Regions from separate parts of the Rossellomorea vietnamensis genome, predicted to be linked through region 2. Evidence: riboswitches for the same ligand, from Rfam matches in the RefSeq annotation. Region 2 holds a riboswitch; the other holds the start of a gene.
What was found. A riboswitch is a leader RNA that binds a small molecule or an ion and turns the genes downstream of it on or off. The one in region 2 is predicted to bind S-adenosylmethionine.
Positions count from the first base shown of each region.

Region 1: another riboswitch for S-adenosylmethionine. It lies ahead of N5C46_RS23245 (YezD family protein); the one in region 2 lies ahead of metK (methionine adenosyltransferase).

Region 1 is NZ_CP104558.1:488,893-497,194, forward strand. Features, by position in the region: gene N5C46_RS02630 (acyl-CoA dehydrogenase family protein) at 1-30, shown strand, start outside; gene fabG (3-oxoacyl-ACP reductase FabG) at 52-810, shown strand; gene N5C46_RS02640 (MaoC family dehydratase N-terminal domain-containing protein) at 835-1,284, shown strand; gene N5C46_RS02645 (MaoC/PaaZ C-terminal domain-containing protein) at 1,281-1,685, shown strand; SAM riboswitch class I at 1,851-1,956, shown strand; gene N5C46_RS23245 (YezD family protein) at 2,034-2,189, shown strand; gene N5C46_RS02655 (phosphoadenylyl-sulfate reductase) at 2,293-2,991, shown strand; gene N5C46_RS02660 (sulfate permease) at 3,049-4,071, shown strand; gene sat (sulfate adenylyltransferase) at 4,115-5,251, shown strand; gene cysC (adenylyl-sulfate kinase) at 5,273-5,875, shown strand; gene N5C46_RS02675 (nitrite/sulfite reductase) at 5,888-7,498, shown strand; gene N5C46_RS02680 (DUF3906 family protein) at 7,513-7,737, shown strand; gene cobA (uroporphyrinogen-III C-methyltransferase) at 7,749-8,302, shown strand, end outside.
Region 2 is NZ_CP104558.1:3,776,997-3,785,298, forward strand. Features, by position in the region: gene pckA (phosphoenolpyruvate carboxykinase (ATP)) at 1-636, opposite strand, end outside; SAM riboswitch class I at 956-1,099, shown strand; gene metK (methionine adenosyltransferase) at 1,315-2,517, shown strand; gene N5C46_RS19380 (gamma carbonic anhydrase) at 2,663-3,178, opposite strand; gene N5C46_RS19385 (alpha/beta hydrolase) at 3,263-4,066, shown strand; gene N5C46_RS19390 (tetraprenyl-beta-curcumene synthase family protein) at 4,080-5,153, shown strand; gene N5C46_RS19395 (immune inhibitor A domain-containing protein) at 5,476-7,896, shown strand; gene N5C46_RS19400 (LLM class flavin-dependent oxidoreductase) at 7,999-8,302, shown strand, end outside.

The DNA of each region.
Region 1 (8,302 bases), 1.2 Mb from region 2:
GGTCATGTGAAACTTGGGCAATTTGTATAAACAGAAAAGGAGGCAGACGAAATGGGAGAGCGATTCAGAGGAAAAGTGGCTTTGGTTACAGGTGGAAGCAGAGGGATCGGCAGGTCGATTGCCGGATTACTGGCTGAAGAAGGGGCCAAGGTGGCCATCATCGACGTGAATGAAGATGCGTTGAATGAAGCGAGTGAGGTATTTAAACAATATGAATTGTATACAAAAGTGGCAAATGTCGTAGAATCCAGAGAAGTTGAAAATGCGATGAAGGAAGTATATGAATCTTTTGGCTCCCTGGACATTGTGGTGAATAATGCAGGGGTCATCAGGGATAATCTGTTATTCAAAATGACCGAAAACGATTGGGAGACGGTCATGGATGTGCATTTAAAGGGTTCATTCAATGTTGTGAAGGCAGCCCAACAATATATGGTCAAACAAAAGTACGGGCGCATCATCAATATCTCATCCACCTCCGCACTGGGAAATCGAGGACAGGCGAACTACGCAACGGCTAAAGCAGGTCTTCAAGGCTTGACGAAAACCCTCGCCATAGAACTTGGTCCTTTCGGAATCACAACGAATGCTGTAGCACCGGGTTTTATCGAAACCGATATGACAAAAGAAACGGCGAAACGGATCGGAATCACTTTCGAGCAATTAGTCGAAGCAAGTCTCCAGGGAATCCCTGTTGGAAGAAGCGGGCTTCCTGAAGATATTGCAAATGCCGTCGCTTTTTTTGCAGATGAAAAATCTTCATTCGTCAATGGTCAGGTTCTCTACGTTGCTGGAGGGCCGAAAGCCTGAATAAAGGAGAAAGGGGCGAAGAATATGTTTGAATCCTATATCGGAAAGAGGTCTACTCCCACACGAAATGCAGTGGAAAGAGGAGCGATTCGGAAATTTGCAGAAGCCATTGGCGATCCCCATCCCCTTTATGTGGATGAAGATGCCGGGAAGTCCTCCGCTTATGGGGGGAACATTGCCCCTCCCACCTTTCCGAGAGTGTTGGACTATGGTTCGATCGAAGGCTTTCATTTACCGAATGTTGGGTTGATTCACGGTGAACAATTCTTCCATTATGAAAGACCTTTGAAGGTAGGGGAAACGATTCAATGTTATACGGAAATAAAAGACTATTATGAACGTGAAGGTACCGGGGGGAAACTGGGATTCCTTGTCATCGAAGATGTCGGGGAAGATTCTCGTGGGGAAAGAATCTTCACTTCCCAGGCGATTGTCATTATTACAGAAGAAGTCAGAAAGAGGTTGAGTAAATGACAACACTACAATCATTCGGAATAGGAGATACACTTCCCCCGGTTGAACTCGCTCCGGTCACAAGGATGGACCTGATCAAATACGCAGGAGCTTCCGGAGACTATAATCCGATACACACCATTGATGATGAAGCCTTGAAGCTGGGTCTTCCAGGAATCATCGCTCATGGAATGTGGACGATGGGCAATGTGTCCAAACTTTTCAGCCCACACTATGATGAAGGGTTTATCCAGGATTACTCTGTACGATTTAAAGGGATGGTCATGTTACATGATGTGGTTACTTTACGGGCAGAATTGACGGACAATCAGGGTAACCTCCTTCATTTTAAAGTTTTAGCCACAAATCAAGCCGGGAAGAACGTAATTGAGGGTAATGTCGTGTTTAGACTCCTTGAATAGTTACGCAATGCTTTATGAAAAATTGTCGTAGAACCACCCCCAATCGAATAAACATGTATGGAATGATGTTTGAATAAAATAAGTCAAAAGACATAAATCCGATCGAAAAACTCGGGTTGACTTCTGCTGTAATTGTGATATTATTTAGAATATTAAAATGAATAACTCTTATCCAGAGTGGTGGAGGGATCTGGCCCTGCGAAGCCCAGCAACCTACGTATTGTAAGGTGCTAATTCCAGCAAAATGTGAAGTCATTTTGGAAGATAAGGTAACCTTACCTGAACAACTTTCCAAAATGGAAAGTTGTTTTTTTCTGATCTGGATAAGAAGAAAATTGGGGGTATCATGTGAAAAAAGAAAAGAACCAGCATGTACAGTTTGACTTGGTAGCAGAGAAAATCCAGTCCATGCTTGAAACCATGAGCTTTGGTTCGATCACGATTATCGTACAGGATGGAAAAGTCATTCAATTAGAGAAAAATGAGAAAGTCCGAATTAAATAAGCTGACTAGACAAACTAGAGGCGCGTAGCAAAAATATAGGGACTCCTTATATTTTGTTACCGCCTCTTTTTCTATGGATAAGCATTATGGAATGGGGTGTACTATGTTAACGTATCAGACTTGGAAACAGCCATCCGTAGAATTTGAAGTGGATCCGGTATATAAAGGAGCGTTGGACGTCCTGAAATGGACATATGATCATTACGGTGACGAGGTTGTCTATGCGTGCAGTTTCGGAATAGAAGGCATTGTGCTTATCGATCTCATATCCAAGGTGAAACCGCAGGCGACCATTGTATTCCTTGATACAGGGGTTCATTTCAAGGAAACGTATGAAATCATTGAGAAAGTGAAGAAGACGTATCCCGCGTTGACCATCCATATGAAAAAGCCTCAGTTGACCCTCAAGGAACAGGCAGAGGCATATGGGGATAAGTTATGGGAAACCAAACCAAACCAATGCTGTCAAATACGGAAGCTTGACCCGTTAAAAGAAACATTATCCAAGGGGCACGCATGGATTTCAGGCCTAAGGAGGGAACAATCCCCAACAAGACAACATGTTGAATTCATTAATAGAGATGACAAATTTCAATCCGTCAAAATTTGTCCGTTGATTCACTGGACGTGGAAGGAGATCTGGCGTTATGTCCATAAACATAATCTCTCTTACAACCCCCTCCACGATCAAGGATATCCGAGCATAGGCTGCTTTCATTGCACCACGCCGGCTATTGATGTCAATGATCTTCGCTCCGGAAGATGGAAAGGAAAAGGGAAGACAGAATGCGGCCTCCATTAGAAAGGGTGACGGTCTTTGCTTGAGGTTGCAGCCCTTCTGATCAGCTTGTTCTTCGCCATGAACATTGGTGCCAGCGGAGCGGCAGCGTCAATGGGAGTGGCATATGGTGCAGGGGCTGTAAAGAACATCCGGACAGCGCTATGGATATGCGCAGCAGGTGTCCTTAGTGGAGCGGTTCTGGGTGGTGGAGAGGTTGTAAAGACAATCAGTTCAGGAATCATCCCGCAGAATCTATTGTCGATTAAGATTGTTCTCATTATTTTGTTATCTGCAACGATTTCACTATTTCTGGCGAATGTGATCGGCATTCCGCTGTCTACGAGTGAAGTAACGGTGGGAGCCGTTGTAGGAGTCGGGGTAGCCTATCAGGTTTTGTATGTAAAATCACTTATTACGATCATGTCCTTCTGGGTCATCGTCCCTGTCATCGCTTTTTTCGTAACCTGGTTTGCGGGATTAGGTTTAGTCCAGCTTGGAAAGCGGGGGTATCATTTTGATAAACAGTGGCTTGCTTATCTGTTGATCATCGCCGGATTCTTTGAAGCTTTCTCAGCAGGGATGAATAATGTTGCCAATGCCGTTGGTCCATTGGTGGGGGCAGGGCTGATATCACCTTCACGTGGAATCTTGATTGGTGGAGCATTTGTTGCACTGGGAGCTGTTTTACTGGGAAAGAAAGTAGTCGAAACAAACGGCAAGAAAATTACGCAATATTCTAAAGCTGAAGGAATTGTCATTTCTTCAACAGGAGCCTTCCTCGTCATCTTGAGCTCTCTGTATGGATTGCCGATCCCTCTGACACAGGTTACATCCTCTTCCATCATTGGTTTGGGTGTAGCTAAAAACGGAAAGCACATGCTTCAAAAGAAAATCGTCAAAAAAATCATCAAAATCTGGGTGGTCTCCCCCTTGATTTCACTCAGTATTTCATACTTCTTGGTCAAACTGTTAATCGATAGTGATTTGTACTCGATTGTCGTACTGATAAGCGTCATCATTGCCACGGTAGGTGCGTTGTCGTTGATGAGGGTCATTAATGAGGAAAGACGGTCTGTCCACGAAGATGGAGGAGGCATTTGATCTTAATTCCGATTATACAAATATGTTAAGGAGGATATTTTACATGAGTTTACAGCCGCACGGAGGAGTACTGGTCCAATCCTATTTACCTGAAGAATCCTATAAGGACATCCAACACGAACTGCCACTGGACGACATCGCATTGAGTGATTTGGAACTGATTGCAATCGGTGCATACAGTCCCATAGAAGGATTCTTGACCAAGCGGGATTATCAGACCGTGGTGGAATCATTACGGCTTGAGAGCGGATGTGTATGGAGCATTCCCATCACTCTGCCCATCGACAAGGAGCAGGCTGGTTCTGTACAGCTAGGGAAAAGGAGCAGGCTTGTCTATAAAGGAGAAACATACGGGATGATCGACGTAGAGGATATCTACGAACCTGACAAATATAAAGAAGCCCTCCTGGTCTATGGAACGACGGACGGGGAACATCCCGGCGTAAAGAAGTTATTCGAGCGCGGTGATGTGTATGTCGGAGGGAAGATTACACTAGTGAAAAGGCTTTCCAAACCCTTTAGGGATTATACCTTCGATCCAGTTGAAACACGTAAAGGGTTTAAAGATAAGGGATGGAGAACGATAGTTGGTTTCCAGACCAGAAACCCCGTTCACAGGGCGCATGAATACATTCAGAAAACGGCTTTGGAAACGGTGGATGCCTTATTTTTAAATCCGCTGGTGGGTGAAACGAAAGCGGATGATATTTCTGCGGAAATCCGGATGAAGAGCTATGACGTTCTCCTGAGGAACTATTACCCGAAAGACCGTGTATTTCTCGGCGTCTTTCCTGCTGCTATGAGATATGCAGGACCCAGGGAAGCCATTTTTCATGCATTAGTGAGAAAAAACTATGGATGTACTCACTTCATTGTCGGGAGGGATCATGCAGGGGTTGGTGATTATTATGGAACCTATGATGCCCAAAAGATTTTTGATCAGTTTACGGAAGAAGAGATTGGGATTACCCCTCTTCGCTTCGAACATAGCTTCTATTGTGAGAAATGTGAGGGGATGGCGACGACAAAAACCTGTCCCCATGGAAAAGAGCATCACGTCATCCTATCCGGAACAAAAGTAAGGGGAATGCTGAGGAACGGGGAAGTCCCTCCTTCAACATTCAGTCGTCCAGAGGTCATTGATGTATTGATCAAGGGTCTAAAACAAGAATCCAAATAATCGGCCGGGGAGGAAGATAGCTTGAGTGAAAAACAAGAAAACATCGTATGGCATGAATCAACAGTCACCAAGCAGCATAGAAGGAAAAAGAATGGTCATCAAAGTTTCATTCTCTGGTTCACAGGATTATCCGCTTCAGGTAAATCGACAGTGGCGAATGCACTTGCTGCCTCCCTTTTTAATCAGGGAAAGCAGGTGTACGTTCTGGATGGAGATAACGTCCGTCATGGATTGAATCAAGATTTGGGCTTTAACGAAGACGACCGTAAAGAAAACATCAGACGGATAGGTGAAGTGTCGAAACTCTTCATTGATAGCGGTCAAATTGTGCTCACCGCGTTTATTTCACCTTTCAGAATAGACCGGGATCTTGTGAGAAGCCTGGTCGGACCTGAAGAATTTTTGGAAGTATACGTACATTGTTCCCTGGAGGAATGTGAAAAGCGTGATCCTAAAGGGTTATACAAAAAAGCACGTAAACAAGAGATCACCCATTTCACGGGGATCAGTGCTCCGTATGAGGAACCTGAAAATCCTGAAATCGTTCTGGATACAGAAAAGAATTCCATTGAACAATGTGTAGAGAGTCTTTTGACGGAATTAAAGCAAAAACAATTGATATAAGGAGAGAAAAACATGGCATATAAGAAATCATGGGAGTCAAATGAAAAGCTGAACAAAACAGAACAATGGAAGCTCGAAAAAGACGGATTGAAGGTATTCGAAGATATTCCGCATTATGCTAAAAACGGATTCTCTTCCATCCCAAAAGAGGAATGGGATAAATTCAAGTGGGCTGGCCTTTACCTGCAAAGACCGAAAGAAGACGGTTATTTCATGATGAGGGTCAATGTCCCTTCCGGCATCTTATCGTATGATCAGGCAAGGGAGCTTGCTTCCATCTGTAAGGAATACGGCAGGGATGTCTATGATATCACGACCCGCCAGGCCATCCAGTTCCACTGGTTGAAGATTGAACAAATCCCCGATATCTTTAAACGTCTGGAAAAAGTCGGATTGTCCTCTGCAGGGGCATGTGGGGATATTACACGTAACATCGTCGGAAACCCTCTGGCTGGCATCGATCCCGATGAACTCTTTGACACAAGAGCCGTTGTCAAGGAAGTCTATGACTTTTTCCAACATAATGAAGACTTTTCAAATTTACCGAGAAAGTACAAAGTCTCGATTTCCGCCAATCTCAACAATGCAGCGAATGCCGAAATCAACTGTGTTTCTTTCCTTCCGGCGAAAAAGGAGATAGACGGTAAAGAGGAGAACGGGTTTCACCTGAAGGTCGGAGGTGGTTTGTCTTCGAGACCTCTTCTGGCAGAAGAATTGGACGTATTCGTTCTCCCACATCAGGTGAAAGACGTAACGATTGCCCTTACGACCATTTTTCGGGACTACGGATATCGGGAGAAACGGCATTTGGCCCGTTTGAAATTCTTAATGGCTGACTGGGGGCCGGAGAAGTTCAAAGAAAAACTGCTGGAGTATGTAGAGCTTCTTCCGGCAGGGACCGACGCAGTGAAAGGATGGAACGCAGGGTATTTCTACGGAGTTCACCCCCAAAAACAGGAAGGACTCAATTATATTGGACTGAATGTTCCCGTAGGCAGACTGAATTCCGATGAAGTATATGAACTCGCGAGAATATCCAAGAAATATGGAAATGGAGAACTCAGAAACTGTAACTCTCAGAATCTCATCATTCCGAATATTCCCGATGAGCATGTGGATGCTTTGCTTAATGAAAAGATCTTTGACCGGATTTCAACGAGCCCTTTATCTTTCATCGGGTACTCTGTATCGTGCACAGGAATCGAATATTGCAATCTTGCTTTGGTAGAGACAAAGGAGCGGATGAGACAGATCGCCAATGACTTGGATCAGGAATTGACGTTGGATGTCCCAGTGAGGATCCATATGGTGGGTTGCCCCAATTCATGCGGTCAGCGACAAATTGCAGACATCGGTCTCCAGGGGATCAAAATGAGGACGAAAGATAAGAAAATGATCGAAGCCTTTGAAATCTATGTAGGTGGTACCCTTCAGGACGGCGGCAAATTGAATGAAAAGCTGAAAGGGAAAGTGGAAGCCGCCAATCTGTCCGAAGTCGTCAAGCAACTCTTGATTCATTTCAAACAAACAAAGGAACAAGGGGAAACGTTCTTTGACTATATCAACCGAGTCGGTACCGCTCCCCTTCAGGAATCGTTGGATCAACTGCTGCAGGAAGCATAAGGAGGCGATGAGAGATGAATTTATATCGATTTGAAGTCACTGCCCGTGATTTAGTCACGATTGTCGTCGTAGCAGCTGATACGGATGAGAAAGCTTTTGACCTGGTTGAGATCGAGCTTGAGAAGTATTTCTTGAAAAAGCCGGATGTCAGGGATATCTCCCTTTATGAAAAAAAGAGAATCCGGGGAAATGGTGCAGGATTTGTCCTGCACGAACAGGAAACCATCATTACATCCTGAGGAGGGAAACAATGGGAAAGGTATATTTAGTCGGAGCGGGACCCGGAGATCCGGAACTGATCACGGTAAAAGCGTTAAGATCCATACAAAAAGCAGACGTCATTCTTTATGATCGCCTGGTGAACAAGGAACTTCTCACATACGCGAAGAAAGGGGCAGATTTGATCTACTGCGGAAAACTGCCAAACTATCATACGATGAAACAAGATACGATCAATCATTTTCTAGTACGCTACGCGGCAAGCGGAAAAGTGGTGGTCAGGTTAAAGGGGGGAGATCCCTTTGTGTTCGGAAGAGGCGGTGAAGAAGCGGAAGCATGCGCGAAAAAAGGGATTCCTTTTGAAATCATTCCGGGTATCACGTCAGGAATCGCAGCCGCTGCCTATGCAGGTATACCCGTCACTCACAGGGATGCAAGTTCAAGCGTTGCGTTTGTGACGGGCCATAAACAAAACAATCAACTTGAAGATGAAAAATGGGAAAGCTTATCGAAAGGAATCGATACCCTGGCCATTTATATGGGAGTCAGTAATCTCCCTTATATCAGAGAAAAGCTTATACAATA
Region 2 (8,302 bases):
GTCGGATTCAGGAAGTACATAGTTCATGACCGAGAAGATCGACTTCTTCATTTCACCGGCATATTCCGTACCACCGATCAATACGATTCTTTTTTCAAATGAAACGATGATGAACGTTTCGGAGTGAGTGCCGTCGACTTCAGGATCAGCCTTGAAGTTCGGGGCTGAAATGACGGTGAATTCTGACTTGTGATCTTTTAACTCTTCTGCTTCCGGGCGAATGAATAATTGGTGGGCAAACAGATTATGCCAGGCAAATTCATTGATCACCTGGATCGGTAGTCTATGTTTCGGGTCGGCACCTGCGAACCCTTTAAATGAAAATACTTCTTCTTTTTCTTTTAAGTATTCGATGACTTTCGTATATAATTTATCGAACGATTCCGATGAGATCGGCTGATTGACAGAACCCCATTCGATTTTATCTTTCGTCGTTGGTTCTTCCACAATAAATTTATCTTTAGGAGAGCGTCCTGTGTATTTACCAGTTTCTGCTCTGATTGCACCTGATGAAGTTAAAACGCCTTCATTTCGCTGAAGGACCTTTTCGACTAGTTGAGAAACAGATAATTGTTCCTGGATGTTTTGACCATTAAGTAATTCCGTTAATTCATTAGACATGCTCACTGAATTCATTCGAACCCTTCCTTTATATAAATTTATTTAAATGGTATCGTTTACTTTACAAAAATAGTATAACACAATCAAGCTATTAGTCTATACTATTTATTTAATTTTATAATGTGTCTTCATTTTGTCACATTTCTTGACCGAATAAAGCATGTTTCTTCTTATTTATATGAAATCCACCTCTAAATGTTTAGCCTCATTACCCCATTAGGTTATGTAATGATAAAAAAACAGGTTGAAACCATGAAAGGAATGGTTAAACCTGTCATTCAAAAAAAGTTGACACCACTTGTCCTAACCGTTATCATTGTTCCTTGAACGGATACTCTTATCCTGAGCTGGTGGAGGGAGCAGACCCTATGAAACCCAGCAACCTGCTAAATAGTGAATGGATCCATTTCTTTAATGAATCCGATTAAGCGAAGGTGCTAAACTGAGGCAAGGTCTCTAAAACCTTGAACGATAAGAGAGAAAAGGCGCGGCTATGATCTGAAACCTTTCCTCTGAAGCTTTTTTCCTGAGGAAGGGTTTTTTCTGTTTATAGTGGACCACATGCACATAAATCATGATTGATTGATAAAAGAATCATGTTTACTTCATACTACTTAGGGAAATGAGTACCGTATCTGTTTACTGTTTTGTCAGAAGAAGATTTTTGACAAATATGCTTAAGGAGGAACCTTGATGTCAACTAAACGTCGTCTGTTTACATCTGAGTCCGTAACCGAAGGACATCCAGATAAAATTTGTGACCAAATCTCTGATTCAATTCTTGATGCAATTCTTACCAATGATCCGAATGCACGTGTAGCGTGTGAAACGTCTGTCACGACGGGTCTTGTGCTCGTTGCCGGTGAAATCACTACGAATACGTATGTCGATATCCCGAAAATCGTTCGTGAAACGATCCGTGAAATTGGCTATACCCGTGCGAAATACGGCTTTGATGCTGAAACATGTGCGGTTCTGACTTCCATTGATGAGCAGTCTGCGGATATCGCTCAAGGTGTCGATCAGGCCCTTGAAGCCCGTGAAGGTCAAATGACGGATGAAGAAATCGATGCAATCGGTGCTGGTGACCAAGGGTTGATGTTCGGATTCGCTTGTAATGAAACGAAAGAGCTTATGCCTCTTCCGATCTCCCTTGCACACAAAATCTCCCGTCGCTTAACGGAAGTACGTAAAGAAGAGATCCTTCCTTACCTTCGTCCGGATGGAAAAACACAAGTAACCGTTGAATACGATGAAAACGATAAGCCGGTCCGCATCGACACGATCGTTATCTCGACTCAGCATCACCCTGAAGTGACGCTTGAGCAAATCCAGCGCAACCTGAAAGAATATGTCATCGACCCGGTTGTACCGAAAGAACTGATCGATGAAGAAACGAAATACTTCATCAACCCGACTGGCCGCTTCGTAATTGGTGGACCACAAGGTGATGCAGGTCTGACAGGACGTAAAATCATCGTTGACACTTACGGCGGATACGCCCGTCACGGTGGAGGTGCCTTCTCTGGTAAGGATGCAACGAAAGTGGACCGTTCAGCGGCCTATGCAGCGCGCTATGTTGCGAAGAACATCGTGGCAGCGGGACTTGCTGAGAAATGTGAAGTTCAATTAGCGTATGCAATCGGTGTGGCGAAGCCCGTATCCATCTCCGTTGATACATTTGGAACAGGGAAAGTTTCAGAAGATGTATTAATTGACGTTGTGAGCAATAACTTTGACCTTCGTCCTGCAGGAATCATCAAGATGCTTGATCTTCGTCGTCCGATCTACAAGCAGACAGCTGCTTACGGACACTTCGGTCGCAATGACATCGATCTTCCTTGGGAACGCACGAACAAAGCGGATGCGTTGAAAGCAGAAGCATTGGCTGAATAATGAAAGATAGAAGAGACCAACACTTTTTGGGGTGTTGGTCTTTTTCGTGATTGCATTCTGGGTTGGTTTCTGAGAGGTATCAGACCCTCAAGAAAATCTTCCATGAGTATTCTCAAGGAGGATGGGGTATCCCAAGTATAGGAAGTTAAAAGGGTTTGATGTTCTTATAATACTGACCTTTTTCTGCGTATTCCCTTGAAATGCGCTTCATTTCACTGATATCGTGCTCATTGAGCTCCCTCACGACTTTTGCCGGTCGTCCAAACGCAAGGGTATTTGGCGGGATGACCTTCCCCTGGGGGACAAGGCTTCCGGCTCCGATGAACGCTCCTTCGCCGATTTCGGCATTATCGAGGATGATGGAACCCATGCCGATCAATGCCTTTTTCCTGATCTTGCAGCTATGTAAGATCACCCCATGTCCGACAGTCACTTCATCTTCAAGGATAAGAGGGTTATTTGGACTCTGATGAAGAATGGAGTTATCCTGTATATTTACTTTATCACCGATCTTAGTGGGAGCGACATCCCCCCTGATGACGGTGTTGAACCAGATACTCGATTCTTCACCAATCTCCACGTCCCCGGAGATGGTCACGTAATCGGCGATGAATGCCGAATGTGCGATGATGGGTTTTTTATCGTAATATGGATAGAGCATTTTTTACTACCCCTTTCAATAATATTTATTATAATAATGGTAGCAGAATTCATTCATGGAGAGAACTACAAAGGAGGATTTGTCATGTGGAAATGGGAATCAGATCAAGAGGCAAAGGCAGTCATCGTCATCATTCATGGGGCGATGGAACATCACGGAAGATATGGTTGGCTCATTGAAATGTGGCGTGCTGCAGGCTTTCACGTCGTCATGGGTGACTTACCCGGTCAGGGAATGACGTCAAGAAGTCAAAGGGGCCATATCGATTCCTTTGATGAATACATCGTGGAAGTGAAGGACTGGGTCCAGGCAGCCTATCAATTCGAATTGCCTGTCTTTGTGATCGGTCATAGTATGGGTGGGCTTATCGCCATAAGACTCCTTCAGGAATCCCATGTGAACGTAGCGGGTGTCATTTTATCCTCGCCTTGTTTGGGACTGGTTACGACCCCGGCTAAACCGGTCGAGCTATTATCCCTCGGTTTAAATAAAATCGCTCCGATGGTGAAGTTCCCGTCAGGTTTGACCATCGATATGGCGACCCGGAACGCAGATGTCCGGGAAATCGACAGCAATGATACGCTCTATATCACGAAAGTGTCTGTCCGCTGGTACAGGGAGCTTGTACAGGCGATGAAGCAAGCATTTGCCAACCTGGAAAAAATGCCAGACGTCCCATTGCTTGTGATGCAGGCGGGGGATGATAAAATCGTCGAAAAGAAGACAGTGAAAAAATGGTTCAATGAGCTGTCATTATCTGAAATGCATTACAAAGAATGGCCAAAGTGCTATCATGAAATTTATAATGAACCTGAAAGAGAAGAGATCTATGAGTATTCTAAGATCTTCATTGAAAGTCGATTGAAAGCGCTGGGATACATTTTGTAAAAGAGGTGATGAAATGTCGATACCAAGTGATCCCTTTTCATTAATGACAAGAGTGTACCGCACCGTTTTTCCCATCGTGCATGAAGAATTGGACGGCTGGAAAAAGCGGGCGGAAAAGATACCCAATCAGGAACTGAGAAACCAGGCACTTGCAAGCATCCAGCATAAAACGTTCCATTGCGAGGGAGGATCGATCCTTTCCCTTCTGGCATTGGATCATAAAGCAGATACGATCCGGTTCATCGTCGCGTATCAGACGATCAGCGATTACCTGGATAATCTGTGCGATCGCAGTGTTTCCCTTGATCCCGATGACTTTGCCCTCCTGCATCAGTCCATGAAGGATTCCTTGACGGTGGGGGCGGAACCCGTCAATTATTATGCATTAAGACGAGATCAGGATGATGGAGGATATCTCAGGGATCTGGTCCTGACCTGCCAATCCGTTCTAGGTAGCTTACGCCATTACGAAAGCATCAAGGATGATCTCCTGGAACTGTGTGAGTACTATTGTGATCTGCAGATACATAAACACGTGAAGAAAGAAGAGAGAGAGGGACGGCTTCAGGATTGGTTCGAAACCCATCGACCGAACCTGCCTGAAATGGACTGGTATGAATTTTCCGCATGTTCAGGTTCGACCCTTGGAATCTTCTGCTTAGTCTCTTATGCCAATCGAAGTGACTTCAAGCCTTCGCATACAGAGAAAATCAAGCGGGGCTATTTCCCATACATTCAAGGATTACATATCCTTCTCGATTACTTCATCGATCAGGATGAGGACCGGGAAGGGGGAGATTTGAACTTCTGTTTCTACTATGAAAATGATGAGCATTTAAAGGAGCGACTCATCCATTTTCTGCAGAAGGCCGATGAACATACCCATGAGCTTCCCCATGCTCACTTTCACCGTTTGATCAATAAAGGACTCATCGGAGTCTATTTGTCTGACGAGAAAGCCAGTAAACAGGCAAGCGTCCAATCCTTCTCCAAACAATTCATCGGAGAAGCCGGCTGGATCACCAGATTCTTCTACCTGAACGGGAAAATCTACCGCAAATGGAGAAACCGCAAAAAAACATCATAATAGACGATCGAGGGACGGACCTCCGAAATACTTCGGAGGTCCGTCCCTTTTTCTGTCTGTTTTCCCCAACCAAAGTTGGACACAGTCACCCAACAAGAGACCAAATATACCATAATTATACATAAATTTTTTGTTGATTTTCCTGGTTTAGTGACGATAGTCCTTTGGTTCTGTCGAGTGTATATGCACCTTTTTAACTATATTGAATTTATTTCGTAATACTAAATAACCAAATGTATTCTGAATATATTTACTTTTCAGAATAGTGGAGTATATTGTAGTTAGTGTAAATATTTAGTACATAACTAAGGGGGAATCGTGCTTGAAATCACGTAAAGTTTTATCCATGGCCATGGCCGCAGCGCTTAGTGTAGGGGCATTTGCTGTACCTGCATCAGCTGCGACCGTAGGGCCTCAGAATGTGTTAGCGAAGCCGACGGTGAAATATGATCATAAGCATGGGGGGGCGTTTGATTTAGGGATTGCGAATGATGATCGACTGATCGAAATGCTGAAGGAAGAAGGCAAGATCAAGAAAAATGCTTCTGCTGCAGAGGCACAAAAGGGACTGCAGAAATTCCTTGAAGCCAAAGCAGAATCAGCTGAGAAGCAAGCAGATGAAGGTGAAGGCGAACTTCACAACGAAGAAGCAGAAGCGAAAGCAAAGCTTCAAAAATCCATGAAAGACAATGGTGTAAAGAACGGTAAAGGAAATAAACTTGGACATGCAAAGAAGAACTCTCCTGACCCGGTAAAGGAAGAAGCATATGATGGTGAAAAACGTACCGATGAAGTATTGGTACTTCTTGTAGACTATCCGGACAAGCCTCATAATTCCATGACGGCTGATGAGACGGATATGTACTATGAAGGGGAGGATGCTTACTCCCGAGAACACTATCAAGATATGCTATTTGGTACTGGAGGATGGAAAGGTCCAGATGGAAAGACATACGTTTCCATGAAGCAGTACTATGAGCAGCAATCTGGTGGAAGTTATTCAGTGGACGGAAACGTTGCGGGCTGGTACACAGCAAGTAAACCGGCAGCTGCATATGGCGGAAATGATCCGCAGCCGGACGGCAGTGATGTCGATGCACGCGGTCTGATCAAAGAAGCTCTTGCACAAGCAGCAGCGGACCCGAACGTTGATCTTTCAGAGTACGACAAATGGGATCGTTATGATCTTGACGGTGATGGGAACTACTTAGAGCCGGATGGACTTGTTGACCACCTGATGGTTATCCATTCTGGTGTAGGTGAAGAAGCAGGTGGAGGATCATTGGGATCTGACGCTATCTGGTCACACCGCTGGAACCTTGGTGGAATCTTCCCGATTGCGGGCTCCCCTACTCCGGAAGTTGATTATTGGGGACAAGGAACAATGTACGCGTATGATTACACAATCGAACCTGAAGACGGTGCAGTAGGAGTCATGGCCCATGAATTTGGACATGATTTAGGGCTCCCTGATGAATACGATACACAATACACTGGAACGGGTGAACCGGTAAGCTACTGGTCCATCATGGCAAGCGGAAGCTGGGCTGGGGATATCCCGGGTTCAATGCCTTCTGGATTCAGTCCTTATATGAAAGAAATGCTGCAGGCTTCTGCTGTAGTGGACAATGAAGGAACACAAGGGAATTGGCAATCCGGCGATGAAATCAATGCAGCGGATGTTACCCGCAAAGGTAAGGAATATCTGTTGGATGAGGCTGCGACAAAGGGTACCAACAATGATGTCGTGAAAGTGAACCTTCCAGACAAAGAGGTACAGGGTATCCTGCCTGAGTTTGGTGAAAAGTACTACTACAGTACAAAGGGAGATGACCTTAATACATCACTCGTTTCTCCTGAATTTGATCTAACAAATGCAACAAACGCTACATTCAGCTTCAAAACCTTATATGATGTTGAGTACGATTACGATTTCCTTCACGTTGTTGCTAAGACAGCCAATGGCGAGGAAGTAGAAATTGACACAATCGGTAACGACGATACTGATGGAGACGGCCGAGCTGAATCTACAAAAGGTCAGTGGGTTGATAAGTCTTACGATTTAAGCCAATTTGCCGGTCAGAAGGTAACGCTTACATTCAATTACGTTACAGATGGCGGTCTTGCTCTTGATGGTTTCGCTTTGGATAACGCCACTTTAACTGTCGATGGAAATGTCGTATTTGAAGATGGTGCAGAAGGTGAGCCTCAATTCAAAACAGAAGGCTTCGAAGTATCAAACGGAATTTCCCTGAAGGAGCACTACTACCTGCTTGAATGGCGCAGTCATAACGGTGTAGATGAAGGTCTTGCCAACATCCGCCGCGGCGCAAGCTTAATGCAATTCGATGACGGATTGGTCGTATGGTATGTAGATAAATCATACAGCGATAACTGGACAGGTACTCATCCTGGAGACGGTTTCGTTGGAGTTGTCGATGCTGACCAGAAAACCAACTACTGGAGCGATGGATCTGTAGGGTCTACACGCTACCAGGTTCACGATGCAGCTTTCAGTTTGGATAAATCAGAAAAAATGTTCCTGGATTACACTGAACTGCTTGGGCTGACGATGAAAGACAACCATACTAAACGTAATCCACTATTCGACGATAGTAAAGATTACAGCAACAAAGGTATGGTAGACGCTGGACGTAACGTACCGAACTACGGATTAAAATTCCGCGTTACTGGCCAAAGTCATGATGGTTCAGTCGGTAAAGTGTTAATCTACAAGAAATAATCAAGCAAAGGGTGATGGCCATTTCGGCCATCACCCTTTAAGCATGTTAGTGGACATTTTTTTCCTCAGAATTGATAATAATACACACATCAATCAAAGGAGATGTCCATTTTGAAGCTAAGTGTACTAGATCAGTCACCGATTGCAGAAGGAATGAGCCCGCAGGAGGCTTTAAATAATACAGTAGAATTAGCAAAACATGCAGAAAAATTAGGGTTTGAACGGTTCTGGGTATCCGAGCATCATGATTCCACGAGCCTTGCCGGTTCATCACCGGAAGTGCTGATTGCCCATCTTGCCCAAAATACGTCAAGAATCCGTGTCGGGTCCGGAGGGGTCATGCTTCCCCATTACTCATCTTATAAAGTGGCGGAAAATTTCCGTTTGCTTGAAGGCTTGAATCCGA